One region of the Streptomyces sp. NPDC008137 genome, then DNA from elsewhere that is predicted to be linked to it. Evidence: riboswitches for the same ligand, from Rfam matches in the RefSeq annotation. Region 1 holds a riboswitch; each other region holds the start of a gene.
The links. A riboswitch is a leader RNA that binds a small molecule or an ion and turns the genes downstream of it on or off. The one in region 1 is predicted to bind cyclic di-AMP.

Region 1 (6,973 bases):
CCGGCGCGGGCCGACTGCTGTGGTCCATCACCCTGGACCGGGAACTGGCGGAGACCGCGCTCGGCAAGATCGAGGCCGAGGTGGGGGAGGTGTACGCGGCGGTCGACCAGGACGGGGTCGACGGGCTCACGCTCATCGAGCCGGGCTATCTCATGCCGCACCCGACCCTGCCGGCCGTACGGGTCGAGCGGCGCGACGATCTGTGGGGCGAGCCGATCAGCAAGGTGCTGCTGCGCCATCCCGCCCTGTCGGACGACGAGTTGGCGGCGACGGCCCGTTCGGTGGTCGGATCGCTGGCGACGGTGACGATGTCGGGGCCCGGCACGGTCGAGCTCCAGCCGTGCGGCGTCACCAAGGCGACGGGCCTGGCGCTGGCCGCCGAGCATCTGGGGCTGCGGCCGGCGGACACCATCGCCTTCGGTGACATGCCCAACGACATCCCGATGTTCGACTGGGCCGCCCACGGCGTCGCGATGGCGAACGCCCATCCCGAACTCAAGGCCGTGGCCGACGAGGTCACCCTGTCGAACGAGGACGACGGCATCGCCGTCGTCCTCGAGCGACTGCTGGGCCAGGCGGCTCAGTACGGGCCGTTGACGTTGTCGATCGAGCCGTAGCGGTCGGCCGCGTAGTTGCAGGCCGCCGTGATGTTGGCGACCGGGTCGTACGGGTCCCACGACGTGCCGTCCACGTGGTAGGCCTGGAACGTCGGGTCGATGGTCTGGAGCAGACCCTTGGACGGGGTGCCCTTGACCGCGTTGGAGTCCCAGTTGTTGATCGCCTGGGGGTTGCCGGACGACTCGCGCATGACGTTGCGGTAGATGCCGTCGTAGGACCCCGGAATGCCCTTCTGCGCCATGATGTCCAGCGCCTCGCGGATCCACCCGTCGAGGTTGTCGGCGTAGGTCTTGGCGGAGGCCTGGGTGGCCTTGGCGACGCCACCGGCCGGCTTGGCCGCGGACGACTTGGCCGCCTTCTTCGGGGCGGCGGCCGCCTTGGTCGTCGACACCTTCAGCTTCAGGCCCGGGTGGATCAGCTTCGGGCTGTCGCCGATGGCGGAGCGGTTGTCCTTGTAGAGCTTCTTCCAGCCGCCCGCGACGTCGTACTTGTCCGCTATGCGGTAGAGCGTGTCGCCCTTGGTCACGGTGTACGTGAGCGACTTGGGCTGGGCCGCCCGGTCCACGGACTGCGCGACGGCGGGTGCGCTCTGCGGCGCCTCGGCGGCGCTGGCGATGGTGGTTCCGAGCAGCGGGAGGGTCAGTGCCGCTCCGCCGGTGCCGGCGATCGCGACACCTCGGGAGAGCGGGTTGGTTCTGGGGCGACGGTGCTTGCCTCGTCCGGCCATGGCGAAATTCCTCTCCGGCGCCTGCGAGGTGAGCTGTCGGGTTCGGGCCGGGAGGTGCCCGGCCGCGTACGGCGGTGTACTGCCGTACGCGGCTTCACCCCGAGCCGTGCCGCTGTGCGGACGGCGACTTACCTGGGTCCCCCGCTCCTGCCCTGCGTGAGTGAGTCGGTTCGTGTGGGGGTCCGGGCGGCGGCAGGATTCGGCGTCCGCCGGACAGGCCGGGAACGTATGCGAGAGCACATGTCGGGAACAAGCGCCGGAGTCACATATCGCGCGGTTGACCTTGGTCAGGGGCGTTCGGTCCGCTTGATCCTTTGCGAGAGCCAAGGCTCAACTGGCGTTCGACTGAAGGAGGTACGGGTCGATGCCGGGGTGGCGCGACAAAGGGGTTAACGTGATTCAACTCACTGATCACAAGCCTGTGGGGCAATTACCGTCAAAGGTAATTTGCTCAATCGTCATGGCAAATCGTGAATATCTCACTATCGGCTGGTAAGTCGACAAATGTCTGTTCTTATGGCCCGATCGAAAACATAACGGTCGTGATCAGATACCACCCGGCCTGTAACCATGGGCGCTGGCAGTGATCGAAACGTGACCGGATACGCTGACTCGAGTGATGGCAGCGACCTATCGACAATCCGCGTAATCACCGGCAGACACAGCAGACAGGAGACCCCTCGTGACCGACGTCGGGCCGTTCGGGCTGAGCGTGCGGGACCAGGCTCTGGAAGCCGATGTCCAGGCCGGGTTGGCGGCTGTCGAGGAAGGCTTGTTCGAGGCCACCAAGAGCGAGGTGCCCTTCATCACGGAGGCCGCCCAGCACCTGGTGCGGGCCGGCGGCAAGCGGTTCCGTCCGCTGCTCGTGATGCTCTCCGCCCAGTTCGGTGACCGGTACGCGCCCGGGATCGTGCCGTCGGCCGTCGTCGTGGAGCTGACCCACCTCGCCACGCTGTACCACGACGACGTGATGGACGAGGCGACGGTGCGCCGCGGGGTCGCGAGCGCGAACGCCCGCTGGGACAACTCCGTCGCGGTCCTCACCGGCGACTTCCTCTTCGCCCGTGCCTCGCACACCCTGGCCGACCTCGGTCCGGAGGCGGTGCGGGTGCAGGCCGAGGCGTTCGAACGGCTGGTGACCGGGCAGATCCTGGAGACGGCCGGACCGCAGGACGGCCGCGACCCCGTCGAGCACTACCTGGACGTGCTGGGCGGCAAGACCGGTTCGCTGGTGGCCGTGTCGTGCCGGTTCGGCGCGATGATGTCCGGCGCCGACGAGACGACCGTGGACGTGCTGACCCAGTACGGCGAGCGGCTCGGCGTCGCCTTCCAGCTCGCGGACGACGTCCTGGACATCGCCTCCGACTCGCACGAGTCCGGCAAGACGCCCGGCACCGATCTGCGCGAGGGCATCCCCACCATGCCGGTGCTGCGGCTGCGCGAACGGGCGGCCCGGCTCGGCCTCGCGGACGACATCGCCCTGTGCGAGCTGCTGGACTCCGACCTCACCGACGACCAGCGGCACGCCGAGGCCCTGCGCCTGCTGCGCGCCCACCCGGCGCTGGACCAGGCCCGGAAGGACACCGTCCGCTACGCCCAGGACGCCCGGTCGGCGCTGGCCCCCCTGCCCGAGTGCGCCGCGAAGACGGCACTCGTGGAGCTGTGCGACGCGGTGGTACACCGGGCGGGCTAGCCGGTTCTTTCCGTGCGTCCCCTACGGGTCGGGGGAGGAGCCGCCCCTCCGTGTCATACCCCAGCAGTACGTGGAGTTGAGTCCGGGGTCTGACGCATTGCCCTGGCCGATTTGGTCAGATGGACACCAGGGAAAGACACCACTCCTCACCTGTTCGGGTGAGAATGGCGGCTCAGGGACGAGTGCGTGGACGACACGGACAGCCGCCGCCGACCACGGAGGTAGGGCACACATGGCACCGTACGCATCCGACGACAGCACGACCGCCGGAGAGGTCGACGAGCAGCGTTCCGGACGGCGCAAAGCCGCGCGGTACGTCGTACCGGTCACGGTGATGGGGGTGGCGGCCGCGACGATCGGGCTGGTCCCCGCGCTCGCCGACTCCGGTGACCCCGACCTCCCGAAGATCACCGCACAGCAGCTCATCGAGAAGATCGCGAAGTCGGACGTCCAGCAGCTGTCCGGCACCGTGAAGATCAGCACGGACCTCGGACTTCCGGACCTCGGCGGCCTGGAGAGCAGTCTGCTGTCCGGCGCCGCGAGCCAGGGCGAGGGCGGCTCCTCCGCCGACCCGACGGCCAAGCTCACCGAACTGGCCTCCGGTACGCACACCCTGCGTGTCGCGGCCGACGGCCCGGACCGGCAGAAGCTGTCGCTGCTGGAGAACGCCGCCGAGTACAGCATCATCCACAACGGCAAGGACGTCTGGGCCTACGACAGCAAGTCGAACGAGGTCCACCACGGCACGGCCGCCGAGAGCGGCAAGGAGAGCGGCAAGGAGAACGGCAGGGACCAGCAGCCGCCGGCCACGCCGAAGGACTTCGCCGAGGAGGCCCTCAAGGCCGCCGACGACACGACCTCCGTGACCGTGGACGGCACCGCCCAGGTCGCCGGCCGGGACGCGTACAAGCTGCTCATCAAGCCGAAGCAGTCCGGCTCGACGGTCGGTGCGATCACCGTGGCCGTGGACGCCGAGACGGGCACGCCGCTGAAGTTCACGCTGACCCCCGCGGGCGGCGGCTCCGCCGTGGTCGACGCGGGGTTCACCCAGGTCGACTTCGCCGAGCCCGCCGCGTCGACCTTCGACTTCACCCCGCCGAAGGGGGCGAAGGTCACCGAGGAGAAGGCGTCCGAGGAGAGGGCGTTCGAGAAGAAGGCGTTCGAGGAGAAGGCGTCCGAGAAGAAGGCGTTCGGCAAGGCCGAAGCACGCGAGCACGCCCCGAAGTCCCTCCCGAAGTCCGATGAGGACCTCGGCAAGGGCCTCGACGGCATGAAGACCATCGGCGAGGGCTGGAACTCCATAGCCACCTTCGACACCGGCGGCGAGGGCGTGCCCTCCGGCAAGGACGCCGGCGAGCTCGGCGGCTTCATGGACTCGCTCGGCGACAAGGTCACCGGCAAGTTCGGCTCGGGCACGGTCTTCTCGACCCGTCTGGTCAACGCCCTGATCACGGACGACGGCAAGGTCTACGTCGGCCTGGTCACCAAGGACGCCCTGGTGAAGGCGGCCGACGCCGGGAAGTGAGTCCTGCCGTCACGGGACGCGGACAGGACGCAGACGGGACGCAGAGAGAACGAGGAAGCCGATGGGCGAACCGTCCGCCGCGGAATCGGAGCGGCGGGAGGCGCGGGGTGAGACCGGCGACCCGGCAGACCCCGTCATCTCCACCCGCGCGCTCACCAAGCGCTACCGCGGCGGACAGCTCGCCGTCGACGGTCTCGACCTGACCGTCCCGGCGGGCAGCGTCTTCGGCTTCCTCGGCCCCAACGGCTCCGGCAAGACCACCACCATCCGCATGCTGATGGGCCTCATCGAGGCCACCTCCGGCACGGCGCGGGTCCTCGGGCAGCCCATGCCCCGGGCCACCCGCGCCGTGCTGCCGCGCGTCGGCGCCCTCATCGAGGGCCCGGCCCTCTACGGCTTCCTCTCCGGCCGCGACAACCTCGTCCGGTACGACTCGGCCGACCCGGCCGCCGATCCGCGCACCCGGCGGGCCCGGGTCGCCGCCGCCCTGGACCGGGTGGGCCTGACGGCCGCGGGGAGCAAGAAGGCCAAGGCGTACTCCCTGGGCATGAAACAGCGCCTGGGCCTCGCGGCCGCCCTGCTCCAGCCGCGCCGGCTGCTCGTGCTCGACGAGCCGACCAACGGCCTCGACCCGCAGGGCATGCGCGAGATCCGCACCCTGATACGGGAGCTGGCCTCGGACGGCACGACCGTCTTCCTCTCCTCCCATCTGCTCGACGAGATCGAGCAGGTCTGCACGCACGCGGCCGTGATGGCGCAGGGCCGTCTGATCACACAGGGCCCGGTCGCCGAGCTGTCAGCGGGGGCGCGCGGCCGGCTCGTGGTGACCACACCGGACCCGGCGGAGGCGGCCCGCGTACTGAAGGAGCAGGGCGTCGGCGACGTCGTCGTGACCGACGACCGGGTGACCGGCGAACCACCGGACCACGACCTCGCCGACCTCAACGCCGCGCTGGTGACGGCCGGGGTGCGGGTGCGGGGCTTCACGGTCGAACGGGCCTCGCTGGAGGACGCGTTCGTGGCGCTGACGGGGGAGGGGTTCGATGTCGCGGGCTGACACCGCGGGGGCCGTACGCCCGGTGAGCCCGCTGTGGACCTTCGGGCTGCTGCGCAGCGAACTCACCACGACCTTCCGGCGCTGGCGCACCCTCGCGCTGCTGGCCGTCCTGGCGGGCGTGCCCGTCCTGGTCGGCATAGCCGTCAAGATCGAGACAGGGGACGGTTCGTCGCCCGGCGGTGGCGGTGGCGGGGGACCGGCCTTCATCTCCCAGATCACCAACAACGGCCTGTTCCTCGTCTTCACCGCCCTCGCGGCCACCCTCCCGTTCTTCCTGCCGATGGCGATCGGGGTCGTCGCGGGCGACGCGATCGCGGGTGAGTCGAACTCCGGCACCCTCCGCTATCTGCTGGTCGCCCCGGCCGGCCGCAGTCGCCTGCTGCTCACCAAGTACGCGACCGTCGTCATCTTCTGCCTGGTGGCCACCCTCGTGGTCGCCGTCTCGGCGCTGACGGTCGGCGCGCTGCTGTTCCCGCTGGGCGACCTGACGACCATCTCGGGTACGCGGATCAGCTTCGCCGAGGGCCTGGGCCGAGCCCTGCTGATCGCCCTCGCCGTCGCCGCGTCACTGATCGGCGTCGCCGCGCTCGGCCTCTTCGTCTCCACCCTGACGGGCAGTGGCATCGCGGCGATGGCGACCACCGTCGGCCTGCTGATCACGATCCAGATCCTCGACCAGATCCCGCAACTGCACGCCCTTCAGCCGTACTTCTTCTCGCACTACTGGCTGTCCTTCGCCGACCTCATGCGCGAGCCGGTCTACTGGGACGAGCTGGCGAAGAACCTCGGCCTCCAGGCCCTGTACGCGGCGGTCTTCGGCTCGGCGGCCTGGGCCCGCTTCACGACGAAGGACGTCACGGCCTAGTCCTGCTGGTACAGGAACCGGGCGGGCGGTGCCTCCTGGGCGAAGAAGGTCTTCGCGCGGGTCAGCGCCTCGGTGTCGTTCAGCACGTCCCCGGGCTTGCTGCCGTTGCCGAGCAGCACCCCGCCGAAGCGCATCCCCAGGTACGCGGCCGAGTTGTGGAGCGTCCCGATCAGCGGGTCGGCGACGACCTCCTCACGGTGCGCGAGCGCGGTGACGCCCCACAGGGTGCGTCCGGCCAGGGTCGCCTTGAAGTCGAGGCCGGGCGTGCGCAGCCAGCCCGACCAGTAGTCCAGGTAGCGCTTGGTCTGCGCGGAGACCGAGTACCAGTACAGGGGCGTGACGATCACGATGTCCGTCGCCGCGAGCGTGGCGTCGAGCAGCAGGGCCAGGCTGCCCTCGGTCGGGCGGACATGGTCGCTGTCGTGCCGGAGGTCCTCGAAGTCGGGCACGGGATGCTCGGAGAGGTCGATCCACTGCTGCTCGACGTC
Region 2 (6,973 bases), on a different contig from region 1:
ATCGGTGTAGTCGAAGACGAGCCGCCCGTTGTTCCACCACCGCACCGTCGACCCGTCGGAGACGATCCGGACCCGGTTCGGCTCACCCGGGACCAGGAGCGGCTCGGTGTAGTCGTGGATCAGGGGACGCACACCGGCCTGACCCACGTAACGCCGCAGCCTGGTCGTGGTGTTGTAGTTGGCGCCGTACCCGGCGTAGTACGTCGTCAGATGGTCGTACTCCTCCAGCGCCCCGCCACGCGGCGTCGCGAAGAGGTCCTCCGGGGAGCGGACGTCGGTCGCGTTCCAGAAGTTGTTGAGGTCCGAGACCCGGTCGTTGACCCCACCCTCGGAGACGGGCGTGGCGGTGTACTCCAGGACGTACGGCGCTTCGAGACGCCGTCTGAACCAGACGGTCGCTCCGCCGGGCACGTCGATCTCCAGCACGCCGCGCGAGGCGGTGACAGCGCCGCCGTCCTGAAGTTCGGCCGTCCACCGGGCGAGGCCGTGACAGAAGTCGTCGTGAGCGATGAGGCGGCGGTGAAAGGGCGCGGCGTTCGCGGCCGCCGCCGGGGCGAGGGCGGCCAGGGCGGCTCCGGCGGCCAGGGCTCCGAACGTTCTGCGGGTGGTCGGCACGGGACACGACTCCTTCGGAAAGCGCTTGCACTCACGACGGGATCACTGTGTCCCAACTGCCGCCCCCTGTCGATCCCTTGAGCCGACCCGCGGATGCGCGCACACCGAAGGCCGGACCCGGGGATCGGGGTCCGGCCTTCGGCCGCGTGTCAGGCAGGTGGTCGTGCGGTCGGTCAGCCCACGGAGACGCCGTGCGAGCGCAGGTAGGCGACCGGGTCCACGTCCGAGCCGTAGTCGGGCGAGGTGCGGATCTCGAAGTGCAGGTGCGGTCCGGTCACGTTGCCGGTCGCACCGGACAGCCCGATCTGCTGTCCGGCCGTCACGGTCTGGCCGGCCGAGACGGAGAGCTGGGACAGGTGGGCGTACTGCGCGTACTTGCCGTCCTCGAGCTGGATGACGACCTGGTTGCCGTACGCGCCGCCCCAGCCGGCGGAGACGACCGTGCCCGCGCCGACGGCCTTGAGAGAGGTGCCGGTCGGGACGACGAAGTCGACACCGGTGTGGTAGCCGCTGGACCACATGCTTCCGGACATGTGGTACGGCGTACCGACGGAGGCGCCGGCGACCGGGAGGCTGAAGCCGGAGGCCTCGGCGGCGGGCTTGGCGGCGGCGGGCTTCGCGGCGGCGCCGGCCTTCGAGGACGCCTCGGATGCGGACGACTTCTCGGCCGATGCCTTCGGCTTCTCGGCCGCCTTGGGCGCGGACGACTGCGTCTTGGGCGCGCTCTCCGCCTTCTTGCCGACCGAGAGCTTCAGGCCCGGGTGGATCAGCGACGGGTCGGCACCGACCACGTCACGGTTGTCGGCGTAGAGCTTCTTCCAGCCGCCGCTGACGTTCTGGTCGTCGGCGATCTTCGCGAGATAGTCGCCGGCCTTCACGGTGTACGTGTGGGCGCCCGTGGCCTTTTCGGCGGCCTTCTCCCCGGCGGCCGGAGCGGCCTGGACGGCCTTTTCCGGGGTCGACTGCGGGGTCGCGGCATGGGCGCCTGCGGCCCCCATGAGCGGAAGGGCGAGGGCGGCCCCGCCGGTTCCGGCGACGGCTATGGAACGGGTGAAACGCTGGGACTTCGGGCGGCGGTGCTTACCCTTCGCGGGCATGGCGGATTCCTCTCCGGCGCCTGCGAGGTGAGCTGTCGGGTGCGGGCTGGAGATGCCCGGCCGCGCCGAAGTGCGGCTGTACCCCAAGCCGTTCCGGGAACCGGAACAGGCGTCTTACCTGTGGGTCCCCCGCTCCTGCCATACACGGGTCAGTGTGTGCGGGCTCCGGGCGGCGGCAGGATTAGGCGTCCGTCCGGATTGGTGTGGAACGTAAGCGACCGAGACGCAATGGGACAAGCTTGCGGTTGCCTGTGAGAGCGTTTTTCTTGACCCGTCGGCACATTTCCCGTCACCGAGCGTGGATTCGCGATCTCTGTTTTTCCTCAATGCCCCTGAATAGCGCGAGAATTACGTGAACATGACGACAATACATCGTCACGAATATGACGATGGTCACGCACCCCGACCCCATCTCCTTTACGATCGGGGCACGTTATACCGAAACACCTGAAATGCTTTAAGTTCCCTAATCGCCAGATTCGGACAGAACGGCTACTTACGCAGGCGGATGACTGCGGCATCCAAATCCCCGCGCAGGCCGACCCGCAGTCCGTGATGAGCGAGTACGGCCCCTCGGTGAACTTCGCCCGTTTCGAGGCATTCGTACGCCGCTGCCAGGTCGAGCCCCCGCAGCCGGAGCGCCGGAACGGGCTCGCCGTAGCGCTGCGCCTGGAGCCAGGCGAGGACGACGGTCTCGTCGCCGAGGACGTACTGCACCGCGCTCAGGCCGCCCTCCGGGGGCCGCAGGCGGTACAGGTCCCCGCGCTGCACCACGGGCCGGATCTCCTTGTAGAGCCGGACCCACTCCCGCGCCTCGGCGAGCTCCTCCGGCGTCCACCGCGTGAGGTCGCCGCCCACCCCGAGCACCCCGGCCATCGCGCTGACAAACCGGAACCGCAGGGAGCTGGCCCGCTGGCTGAGCATGGCGTTCGGACTGTCGGTGACCCAGGCGGCCATGACCCGGGCCGGATGGATCTGGCTGAAGCCGTGCTGGATGGCGAGCCGGTCGAGCGGGTCGGTGTTGTCGGAGGTCCACACCTGGTCCGTGCGGCCCAGCACCCCGAGGTCGATCCGGCCGCCACCGCCCGAGCAGGACTCGAAGGCCACCCCGGGGTGGGCCGCCCGAAGCCGGTCCAGCAGGGCGTACAGGGCGTGGACGTGGTCGACCCAGAGCCGCTGCGGGTACGAGTCGTCCGGCCACCCGGCGTCGCTGAAGCAGCGATTGAAGTCCCACTTGACGTAATCGATCGGCGCACTGGAGAGCAGCCCGTCGAGCTGCTCCCACAGATACTCCTGGACGTCCTCGCGAGCCAGGTTCAGTACGAGCTGATTACGGAACTCCGTCCGCTTTCGTCCCGATTGGTACTGCACCCAGTCGGGATGCGCGCGGTACAGGTCGCTGTCCGCGTTGACCATCTCCGGCTCGACCCAGATCCCGAACCGCATACCGAGGCCGTGCACATGGTCGGCGAGCGGCTTCAGCCCGCCCGGGAAGCGGTCGGGATTGGGCGTCCAGTCACCGAGCCCGGCCCGGTCGCTGGTCCGGGACCCGAACCAGCCGTCGTCGACCACGAACAGCTCGACACCCATGGCGGCGGCCCGCTCGGCGAGCGCCCGCTGCTGCTCCTGCGAGATGTCGAACTCGGTGGCCTCCCAGGAGTTGAACAGCACCGGCCGGTCCCGGTCCGCGTCCGGGACGACATGGGTGCGCTGCCAGGCGTGCCAGGCACGGCTCGCCCCGCCGAAGCCGCCGTCGCTCCAGAGCCCGGCGAAGACGGGGGTGGTGTACGACTCGCCCGTGCCCAGCATCAGCAGGCCCGAGTCGTCGTACCCGGCCCCGCCGGTGATCTGCACGCGCGCGTCGGGGAGTTGGGCGACCGCCATCCGCCAGGAACCGGACCACCCGAGGGCGCAGCCGTAGACCTCCCCGCGCTCCTCGGTGGCGTCGGTGTCGAGGGCGACCCAGGGCAGATGCTGGTGGGACGTGTGGCCGCGGCGGCTGCCGATGACCTTCTCGCCGTAGGTGAGGGCGGAGCGCGTCAGCCGGGACTCGGCGCCCCAGCGGCCGTGCAGCTGGGACAGCCGCCAGGTGTCGCGGTCGGGCAGGGTCCAGGTGGCGGAGTCTGCGCGCAGCACCTCGACGTCCGGCCCCTGGTTCTCCAGGGTGACCCAGCGCTCGACGACATCGGCCGAGTAACGCATCCGGTAGTGCAGCGTGACGGCCAGGTCGCCGTCACGGAAGCGGAGCCGCAGCTCGCCGCCGTCGCCGCCGTCGGCGTCCCCGGCGTCGTGGCCCTCGTACGACCACTCGGTGCCGCGGCGCTCGGCGGTGCGCACGGACAGGGCGGGCCGGGCGAAGCGGGGGCCGCCCTCGACCGGATACTCCTCGCGCCCGTCGAGCGGGGACTCGAAGGCCCAGTAGTCCGGCAGCGGACGGACGGCCAGGGCCTCGGCGTCGGCGAGGCCGATCCGGGCACCCCAGTGCAGGTGCAGCAGCTCGTCCCGGTCGGTGACATGGACGGCGTAACTGCTGGCCGGTCCCGAGAGCACCCATGTACGACCGTCTTCGGAGATCTCCAGCATCAAGCCCTCACAGATTCGAACAAGCCCGACCAGGTGCGACCAGGCACGAACATCATCAAGGGCTTCGGGGGCTCCCGGCAACGCCTGTGGACAACTCATTGCCCCTGGCAGGCATGTCGTATCGTCGAGTGGTGCCCGTCGACGAGCCGCGCCGACGGCGCCGTGTGGGAGGAGCCCCCGTGACGCAGCAGGTCCCGTCGACCGAACCCGAACTGGCCGCAGTGCGCAACTTCCGTGATGTGGGCGGGCTGCCGACCGTGGACGGACGGCGAGTGCGGCAGGGGGTGCTCTTCCGCAGCGGCCACCTCGCGCACGCGACCGGTGAGGACGCCGCCTTCCTGACCGGTCTGGGCCTGCACACGATCTTCGACTTCCGCAACGAGGCCGACCAGAAGCTCGAAGGACCGGACGTCGAGCTGGCGGGCGTGCGCAATGTGAACCTGCCGCTGAGCGACCCCGCCGACGGCGCCGAGTTCTGGAAGCTGGTCCGCGACGGCGACCTGGAGCAGCTGCGCGCGATCCTCTCGGACGGCAAGGGCGCGGGCCGGATGATCGCCTCCTACCGCATGATCATCAAGCATCGGACCGCCGAGCACTCGAAGGTGCTGCACGCGCTGGCCGAGGACAGCGTCCCCGCGCTGATGCACTGCGCGGCGGGCAAGGACCGCGCGGGCCTCTCGATCGCGGTGACGCTGCTCGCGGTGGGCGTCGAGCGCGAGGCGATCGTCGAGGACTACCTGAAGTCGAACGCCAAGCACCGCCGCTACAAGGTGCGGCGCAGCGGCGCCGCCGACTCGGCCTACTCCCCCGAGGTCATGGAGCTGCTCAGCCCTCTGTTCGACGCCCGCGTCGAGTACCTGTCGGCGGCCTTCGACACCATAGAGGAGACCTGGGGCGGCGTCGACGCCTACCTGGAGAAGGGGCTCGACCTCACTCCGGAGACCCGCGAGCGTCTGCGCGACCGGCTCCTCGACTGAGGAACGGGCCCGAACGGGACTAGCGGGCCCCCGCCTCGAAGAGGAAATAGACGAACGCGGCGAAGACATGCCCCATCACGAGGTAGACGAACAGCCGCACCCACAGGGCGCGCGGGAACTTGTCCTCGATGTCGCTCAAGGCGTCTCTCCAGGGGTGGGGCCCAGGCACAGGGTGGCCGTGGGACTCTGCAACAGGGTGTGGACGAAAAGCAGCTCGACGCCGTCCTGGTCCTCGGCGGCGATCCGGTGCGGGGTGAGCGAGTCGAAGTGGGCGCTGTCGCCGGGCGCCAGCCGGTGCGTGGTGTCCCCGAGGCGCAGCCGCAGCCGGCCCCGCAGCACATGGAGCCACTCCTCGCCCGGGTGGACGCGCACGATGTCGCCCTGGGAGCCGTGGGGCACATGGACGCGCAGGGCCTGCATCCCGCGTCCGGACGCGCCGGCCTGCCAGTACGTCCAGCCGCCCGCCATGGTCGGTTCCATGTCGGCCGCGCGGACGACGGCGTCCCGGTCGGCGACCGTCTCACCGAGCAGTTCGGAGACGGTCGTACCGTAGACACGGGCGAGCGCGAGCAGCATCGGCAGCGAGGGCTGGCGCTGTCCGGTCTCCAGACGGGAGAGGTGGGCGGGCGACAGCCCTGCGGCACGGGCCGCGGCCTCCAGCGTCAGGGAGGCCTGGCGTCGCAGCGCGCGCAGCTGCGGGGCTACGGCGGGCAGCGCACCGGGCTGTTCGGGGGTGCTCATGCCTCCATTCAGCCGGAGGATTGCCCATGCGGCAAATTTCTTGCCTCAGAGGCAAAGACCCGGGATCCGGTGTCTACCGGTTGGCCACCGCCTGCTTGACCAGAGTCTTCCCGAAGTCCCACACCAGACCGCCCTCGTGCGCGTCGTCCATCACGGCGGTGAAGGCGTCGACGAAGCGGTCCACCTCCCGCTCACCGATGATCAGCGGCGGGATCAGTTTGATCACCTCCATGTGGTCGCCGGAGACCTGGGTGAGGATCCGGTGCCGCTGGAGCAGCGGTACGACCACCATCTGCGCGAACAGCCCCTTGCGCGCGGCCTGGAGCATGGCCCAGCGGCTGCGCAGCTTCAGCGACTTCGGCCGGCCGAACTCGATGCCGATCATCAGTCCCCGGCCTCGGACGTCGGAGAGCATCTCGTACCGGTCCGTCAGTGCCGCCAGCCGGGATCTGAGCAGTTCCCCGGTGGCGCGGACGTTGGCCACGACCTGCTCGTTCTCCATCACCGACAGCACCGCGAGGCCCGCCGCCATCGCCTGCGCGTTGGAGCCGAAGCTCGCCGAGTGGACCAGCACCCGGTCCATGGACGAGTAGACCTTCTTGAAGATCCAGTCCTTGCCGAGCGTGGCGCCGACCGGCACATAGCCGCCGGAGAGCGCCTTGGCCACGCACACCAGGTCGGGTTCCACGCCGTCCTCGTGCTGGTAGCCGTAGAAGTCGCCGGTGCGGCCGAGGCCGGTCTGCACCTCGTCGGCGATGAGCAGCGCCTTGTGCCGGTGCAGCAGCTCCTGGGCGGCGGGCAGATAGCCGGGCGGGGCCGCCAGCACGCCCTTGCCCTGGATCGGCTCGACGATCAGGGCGGCGACGTCGCCCTTCTTCAGCTCCCGTGCCAGCGCGTCGAGGTCGCCGAGCGGTACGGCCGTGTCGGGCAGCAGCGGGGCGAAGCCGTCGCGGAAGCCTG
Region 3 (6,973 bases), on a different contig from region 1:
TGCCGCGCGAGCCCGCGACGGTGAAGACGACGGCGTCCGTCGCCGGATCCACCGCCGTGAAGGAGATGACCTTCGCGCCCTCCGTGAGCTTGATGCCCGCCATGCCGCCCGCCGCCCGGCCCTGGGGACGGACCACCGAGGCCTGGAAGCGCAGCAGCTGGGCGTCGTCGGAGATGAAGATCAGATCCTCGTCGCCGGTCCGCAGTTCCACCGCTCCGACGATCCGGTCGCCCTCCTTGAGGGTGATCACCTCGAGCTCTTCCTTGTGGGACGGATAGTCCGGCACCACGCGCTTGACCACCCCCTGTGCCGTGCCGATCGCCAGGCCCGGCGACGACTCGTCGAGGGTCGTCAGACAGACCACCGTCTCGTCGTCCTCCAGGGAGACGAACTCGGCCAGCGGGGCACCTCCCGCCAGATTCGGCGTCGACAGCGACTCCGGGAGCTGGGGCAGGTCGATCACGTTCAGCCGCAGCAGCCGGCCCGTCGAGGTGACCGCGCCCACTTCGCCACGGGCGGTGGCAGGCACCGCCGAGAGGATCACGTCGTGCTTCACGCGCTCGGCGCCGGCGTCCGCCGTGAACGGCTCGCCGTTCGCCGTACGGGCCAGCAGCCCCGTCGAGGACAGCAGTACCCGGCACGGGTCGTCGGCCACCTGGAGCGGCACGGTCGCCACCGGAGTACCGCCGGCCTCCAGCAGGTCCGTACGCCGGTCGGTGCCGAACTTCTTGGCGACGGTGGCCAGTTCGGAGGAGACCAGCTTGCGCAGCTCGGCGTCCGAGTCGAGGATCCGGGTCAGTTCCTCGATCTCCGCGTTGAGCCGGTCCTTCTCCGCCTCCAGCTCGATGCGGTCGAACTTGGTCAGGCGGCGCAGCGGCGTGTCGAGGATGTACTGCGTCTGCACCTCGCTCAGCGAGAACTGCTCCATCAGGCGCTGCTTCGCCTGCGCGGAGTTCTCGCTGGAGCGGATGAGGCGGATGACCTCGTCGATGTCCAGCAGGGCCGTCAGCAGGCCCTCGACCAGGTGCAGCCGGTCGCGCTTCTTGCCGCGGCGGAACTCCGAACGCCGCCGTACGACGGTGAAGCGGTGGTCGAGGTAGACCTCCAGGAGTTCCTTGAGGCCCAGCGTGAGCGGCTGGCCGTCGACCAGCGCCACGTTGTTGATGCCGAAGGACTCCTCCATCGGCGTCAGCTTGTACAGCTGCTCCAGGACCGCCTCCGGCACGAAGCCGTTCTTGATCTCGATGACCAGGCGCAGGCCGTGCTCGCGGTCGGTGAGGTCCTTGACGTCGGCGATGCCCTGGAGCTTCTTCGAGCCGACCAGGTCCTTGATCTTGGCGATCACCTTCTCCGGGCCGACCGTGAAGGGCAGCTGCGTGACGACCAGGCCCTTGCGGCGCGCCGTCACGGTCTCCACGGCGACGGTCGCCCGCATCTTGAACGTGCCGCGGCCCGTCTCGTACGCGTCCCGGATGCCGGGCAGGCCGACGATCCGGCCGCCGGTGGGCAGGTCGGGGCCCGGGACGTGCTTCATCAGCGCGTCCAGATCCGCGTTCGGATACCTGATCAGGTGGCGGGCGGCCGCGATGACCTCGCGCAGGTTGTGCGGCGGCATGTTCGTGGCCATGCCGACGGCGATGCCCGAGGCGCCGTTGACCAGGAGGTTCGGGAAGGCGGCGGGCAGGGCCACCGGCTCCCGCTCCTGGCCGTCGTAGTTGGGGTTGAAGTCGACGGTGTCCTCGTCGATGGAATCCGTCATCAGGCTCGTCGCCTCGGCCATCCGGCACTCCGTGTACCGCATGGCGGCCGGCGGGTCGTCGTTGCCCAGCGAGCCGAAGTTGCCGTGGCCGTCGACCAGGGGGACACGCATCGAGAACGGCTGGGCCATGCGCACGAGGGCGTCGTAGATCGACGCGTCGCCGTGCGGGTGCAGCTTGCCCATCACCTCGCCGACGACGCGGGCGCACTTGACGTACCCGCGCTCGGGACGCAGGCCCATCTCGCTCATCTGGTAGACGATGCGGCGGTGCACCGGCTTGAGGCCGTCGCGTGCGTCCGGCAGGGCGCGGGAGTAGATGACCGAGTACGCGTACTCGAGGAAGGAGCCCTGCATCTCGTCGACGACGTCGATGTCGAGGATCCTCTCCTCGTACGAGTCGTCGGGCGGCGGGGTCTTCGTGCTGCGGCGGGCCATCGCTGCCGGCTCCTTGCCTCTGCGATCCGGATCTGACGCCGACCATTGTGGACCGCCGCACTGACAACCGGGACCAGGACCCGGTCTCCGACGCCCGCCGCGCCGTCCGGGCCCGGCACAGCGGGTCACTCGATCTCGCTCTCCGCGTACGCGCCCGGGAACTTCACCAGCGCTCCGCACGCTTGCATACAGTGGCAGGACCGGCAGGAATCCGCGGTCGGAACGACCGCACCGCGATCGAAGGGACGTACATGCCCATGGGTCACACGGCCACAGCCCAGGCAGGCTCCGGGGGCCTGACAGCGACCGAGCACCGCCTGGCCAACGGCCTGCGCGTGGTGCTCTCCGAGGACCACCTGACCCCGGTCGCGGCGGTGTGCCTCTGGTACGACGTCGGCTCACGCCACGAAGTCAAGGGGCGTACCGGCCTGGCTCACCTTTTCGAGCATCTGATGTTCCAGGGTTCCGCCCAGGTGAAGGGCAACGGCCACTTCGAGTTCGTCCAGGGCGCGGGCGGCTCGCTGAACGGCACCACCAGCTTCGAGCGCACCAACTACTTCGAGACCATGCCCGCCCACGAGCTGGAGCTCGCCCTCTGGCTGGAGGCCGACCGCATGGGCTCCCTGCTGACCGCCCTCGACGACGAGTCGATGGAGAACCAGCGTGACGTCGTCAAGAACGAGCGCCGCCAGCGCTACGACAACGTGCCCTACGGCACCGCCTTCGAGAAGCTGACCGCCCTCGCCTACCCGGAGGGCCACCCCTACCACCACACCCCGATCGGCTCGATGGCCGACCTGGACGCGGCGACCCTGGAGGACGCGCGCGCGTTCTTCCGGACCTACTACGCGCCGAACAACGCCGTGCTCTCCGTGGTCGGCGACATCGACCCGGAGCAGACCCTGGCCTGGATCGAGAAGTACTTCGGCTCCATCCCCGGCCACGACGGCAAGCACCCGCCCCGGGACGGCTCGCTGCCGGAGACCATCGGCGAGCAGCTGCGCGAGGTCGTCGAGGAGGAGGTCCCGGCGCGCGCCCTGATGGCCGCCTACCGGCTGCCGCACGACGGCACACGCGCGTGCGACGCGGCCGACCTGGCCCTCACCGTCCTCGGCGGCGGTGAGTCCTCCCGGCTCTACAACCGCCTCGTACGACGGGACCGTACGGCCGTGGCGGCCGGCTTCGGCCTGCTGCGGCTCGCCGGGGCGCCCTCCCTGGGGTGGCTGGACGTGAAGGCGTCCGGAGACGTGGAGGTGCCGGTGATCGAGACCGCCATCGACGAGGAACTCGCCCGGTTCGCCGAGGAGGGCCCCACGGCCGAGGAGATGGAGCGCGCCCAGGCCCAGTTGGAGCGCGAGTGGCTGGACCGGCTCGGCACGGTCTCCGGCCGGGCCGACGAACTGTGCCGGTACGCCGTGCTGTTCGGTGACCCGCAGCTCGCCCTGACCGCCGTGCAGCGTGTGCTGGAGGTCACGGCGGAGGAGGTCCAGGAGGTCGCCAAGGCCCGTCTGCGGCCCGACAACCGCGCGGTGCTCGTCTACGAGCCCGTCGCCGACGAGACCGGCGAGGACGCCGACAGCATCGAGGACACCGCAGCCGCGGCCACGAACGAGAACGAGGAGGCGGCCAAGTGACCGAGCTCGCCACGATGGACTTCCACCCCCGGCCCCAGGCGGGCGAGGCCAAGCCCTGGGCCTTCCCGGCCCCCGAGCGCGGCACGCTCGACAACGGCCTCACGGTGCTGCGCTGCCACCGCCCCGGCCAGCAGGTCGTCGCCGTCGAGGTGCTGCTGGACGCACCCCTGGACGCCGAGCCGGCCGGTCTCGACGGTGTCGCCACGATCATGGCCCGGGCCTTCTCCGAGGGCACCGACAAGCACTCCGCCGAGGACTTCGCCGCCGAGCTGGAGCGCGCCGGCGCCACCCTCGACGCGCACGCCGACCACCCGGGCGTCCGGCTGAGCCTGGAGGTCCCCGCCTCCCGGCTCGTCAAGGGCCTCGGACTGCTCGCCGACGCCCTCAGGGCGCCCGCGTTCGCGGACAGCGAGGTCGAGCGGCTGGTCGCCAACCGCCTGGACGAGATCCCGCACGAGCTGGCCAACCCGGCCCGGCGTGCCGCCAAGGAGCTCTCCAAGGAGCTGTTCCCGGCGGACTCGCGCATGTCGCGGCCCCGGCAGGGCACCGAGGAGACGGTCGCCGCGATCGACTCCGCGGCCGTACGCGCCTACTACGAGAAGCACGTCCGCCCGGCGACCGCGACCGCCGTGGTCGTCGGCGACCTCACCGGCATCGACCTCGACGCGCTGCTCGGCGACACACTGGGCGCCTGGACCGGCTCCTCGGCCGAGCCGCGGCCGGTTCCGCCGGTGACCGCCGACGACACCGGCCGGGTCGTCATCGTGGACCGCCCGGGCGCTGTCCAGACGCAGTTGCTCATCGGCCGGATCGGCTCGGACCGGCACGACCGCGTCTGGCCCGCGCAGGTGCTCGGCACGTACTGCCTCGGCGGCACCCTCACCTCCCGTCTGGACCGCGTCCTGCGTGAGGAGAAGGGCTACACCTACGGCGTGCGGGCGTTCGCCCAGGTCCTCAGGTCCGCCCCGGACGGGACCGGTGCCGCGATGCTCGCGATCAGCGGCTCCGTGGACACCCCCAACACCGGCCCCGCCCTCGAGGACCTCTGGACGGTGCTGCGCACCCTCGCCGCCGAGGGGCTGACCGACGCCGAGCGGGATGTCGCCGTGCAGAACCTGGTCGGCGTGGCGCCGCTCAAGTACGAGACGGCGGCGGCCGTCGCGAGCACGCTGGCGGACCAGGTCGAGCAGCACCTGCCCGACGACTACCAGGCCGCGCTCTACCGGCAGCTCGCCGCGACCGGCACCGTGGAGGCCACCGCGGCGGCCGTCAGCGCCTTCCCGGTGGACCGTCTGGTGACCGTCCTGGTCGGAGACGCGGCGCAGATCAAGGGCCCGGTCGAGGCCCTCGGCATCGGTGAAGTCGCCGTGGTCGCCGCCGAGTAGCGGGAGCCGAACGCCACGCGCGCGTAGGGGCCCTGGTTGTCTTCTAAGGCACCAGGGCTCCTCTATGTCCGAATTGGGGTGGGAGTTGCCTGTCTGCCCTGTGGGATGCGCTACAAAAGCCGGGATCCGTTTGGGAATTGAAAGTGGCGCCGCTTAGCGTCGTCCGGGCTGTTCGTCAGGCAGTGCGCCGCACCCGCGGCACCGGACAGTCATCGCCGAGTCCCCGTACGGCGCGAGCCAGGGGAGCCGGGGACCCACCGCAGTCCCTGGGGTGAATCGGACGCCCGCGCGAGTCGCGAGGGGGTCCGTAGGAGACCTTCCTGCTCCGAACCCGTCAGCTAACCCGGTAGGCGAGAGGGAAGGAAAGGACCAGCCACCACATGGCGTTCACGCGCGCCACCGGGAAGCACCGTCGTCCCAGCCGGATCCAGCGCCGCACGGCCCGCGCCGCGGGCGTCGCGGCCCTCGCCACCACCGGTGTCGTCGGCGCCGTGGCCGCCCCGGCCCTCGCCGCGGAGCCCGCCGCCGAGCAGACGGGCCTCACCCCGGTCGTCACCATGGGCGACACCGTGGCCCAGAAGATCGACGCCCAGGCCATCGCCCAGAAGCAGGCGGCCGAAGAGGCCGCCGCCAAGAAGAAGGCCGAGGAGGCCGCCCGCGAGCGCGCCGCCGAGGCGGCCAAGGAGGCCAAGGAGCGCGCCGAGAAGGCCCGCGAGGCCAAGGAGCGCGCCGCTCGCGAGGCCGAGCGCAAGCGTCTCAACACCTTCGTGTCCCCGATCTCCGGCTCGTACGTCTCCACCGGCTACAAGTCCGGCGGCGCCGTCTGGTCCTCCGGCAGCCACACGGGCGTCGACTTCCACGCCGCCAGCGGCACGGCCGTCCACTCGGTCGGCATGGGTGAGGTCGTCGAGGCCGGCTGGGGCGGTTCCTACGGCAACCAGGTCGTGATCAAGATGAACGACGGGACGTACACCCAGTACGGCCACCTGTCGTCCAGCAGCGTCTCGGTGGGCCAGAAGGTCACCCCGGGCCAGCAGATCGGCCTGTCCGGCGCGACCGGCAACGTCACCGGCCCGCATCTGCACTTCGAGGCCCGCACCGGTCCCGACTACGGCTCCGACATCGACCCCGTCGCCTACCTCCGCTCGCACGGCGTGAACGTCTGAACATCCGACGGCGACTGTTCTTCCCGAAAGCCCCGGCTCCCCGAGCCGGGGCTTTCGGCGTTCGCCACGGCCGACTGTCCAAAAAATATCCCTGATTTCCTGCCTGCCGTCGGAAATTCCGGCTCATTGCAATAGAGTCACGGAACACACGTCACCAGTCGACGTTTCACGGGGATTAAGCGGAGGTCGGTCATGCGTATTCCCGCGCACTCGGTGTGCACGGCCATCCGGGACGACATCGTCGCGGGTGTCTACGAGCGCGGCAGCCGGCTCACCGAGGAACTCCTCGCGCGCCGCTACGGCGTCTCGCGCGTCCCCGTCCGGGAGGCTCTGCGCACCCTGGAGGCCGAGGGCTTCGTGGTCACCCGGCGGCACGCGGGTGCGTGCGTCGCCGAGCCCACCGAGCAGGAGGCCGCCGACCTGCTGGAGATGCGCATGCTGCTGGAGCCGCTGGGCGCCGCCCGCGCCGCCCAGCGCCGCACCGAGGCCCATCTGAAGGTCCTGCGCGGCCTGGTCCGGCTCGGCCAGGAGCGCGCCCGCCGGGGCAACAGCGACGACCTGCGCTCTCTGGGCGGCTGGTTCCACGAGACACTG

Region 2: it holds a riboswitch for cyclic di-AMP, as region 1 does, so the genes downstream of both, ACFZBT_RS34695 (peptidoglycan DD-metalloendopeptidase family protein) here and ACFZBT_RS16070 (LysM peptidoglycan-binding domain-containing protein) in region 1, are expected to answer to the same signal.
Region 3: it holds a riboswitch for cyclic di-AMP, as region 1 does, so the genes downstream of both, ACFZBT_RS11170 (peptidoglycan DD-metalloendopeptidase family protein) here and ACFZBT_RS16070 (LysM peptidoglycan-binding domain-containing protein) in region 1, are expected to answer to the same signal.

The regions. Positions count from the first base shown of each region.
Region 1 is NZ_JBIBHN010000008.1:217,661-224,633, forward strand. Features, by position in the region: gene ACFZBT_RS16065 (Cof-type HAD-IIB family hydrolase) at 1-617, shown strand, start outside; gene ACFZBT_RS16070 (LysM peptidoglycan-binding domain-containing protein) at 581-1,345, opposite strand; cyclic di-AMP (ydaO/yuaA leader) riboswitch at 1,351-1,526, opposite strand; gene ACFZBT_RS16075 (polyprenyl synthetase family protein) at 2,028-3,038, shown strand; gene ACFZBT_RS16080 (outer membrane lipoprotein carrier protein LolA) at 3,271-4,563, shown strand; gene ACFZBT_RS16085 (ATP-binding cassette domain-containing protein) at 4,625-5,620, shown strand; gene ACFZBT_RS16090 (ABC transporter permease) at 5,607-6,485, shown strand; gene ACFZBT_RS16095 (NAD(P)H-dependent oxidoreductase) at 6,482-6,973, opposite strand, start outside.
Region 2 is NZ_JBIBHN010000033.1:58,095-65,067, forward strand. Features, by position in the region: gene ACFZBT_RS34690 (DUF6250 domain-containing protein) at 1-615, opposite strand, end outside; gene ACFZBT_RS34695 (peptidoglycan DD-metalloendopeptidase family protein) at 789-1,712, opposite strand; cyclic di-AMP (ydaO/yuaA leader) riboswitch at 1,717-1,877, opposite strand; gene ACFZBT_RS34700 (alpha-galactosidase) at 2,205-4,295, opposite strand; gene ACFZBT_RS34705 (tyrosine-protein phosphatase) at 4,475-5,272, shown strand; gene ACFZBT_RS34710 (DUF6126 family protein) at 5,292-5,411, opposite strand; gene ACFZBT_RS34715 (helix-turn-helix domain-containing protein) at 5,408-6,013, opposite strand; gene ACFZBT_RS34720 (aminotransferase class III-fold pyridoxal phosphate-dependent enzyme) at 6,087-6,973, opposite strand, start outside.
Region 3 is NZ_JBIBHN010000005.1:280,643-287,615, reverse strand. Features, by position in the region: gene ACFZBT_RS11185 (DNA topoisomerase (ATP-hydrolyzing)) at 1-2,194, opposite strand, end outside; gene ACFZBT_RS11180 (insulinase family protein) at 2,452-3,828, shown strand; gene ACFZBT_RS11175 (insulinase family protein) at 3,825-5,213, shown strand; cyclic di-AMP (ydaO/yuaA leader) riboswitch at 5,417-5,581, shown strand; gene ACFZBT_RS11170 (peptidoglycan DD-metalloendopeptidase family protein) at 5,594-6,379, shown strand; gene ACFZBT_RS11165 (FCD domain-containing protein) at 6,572-6,973, shown strand, end outside.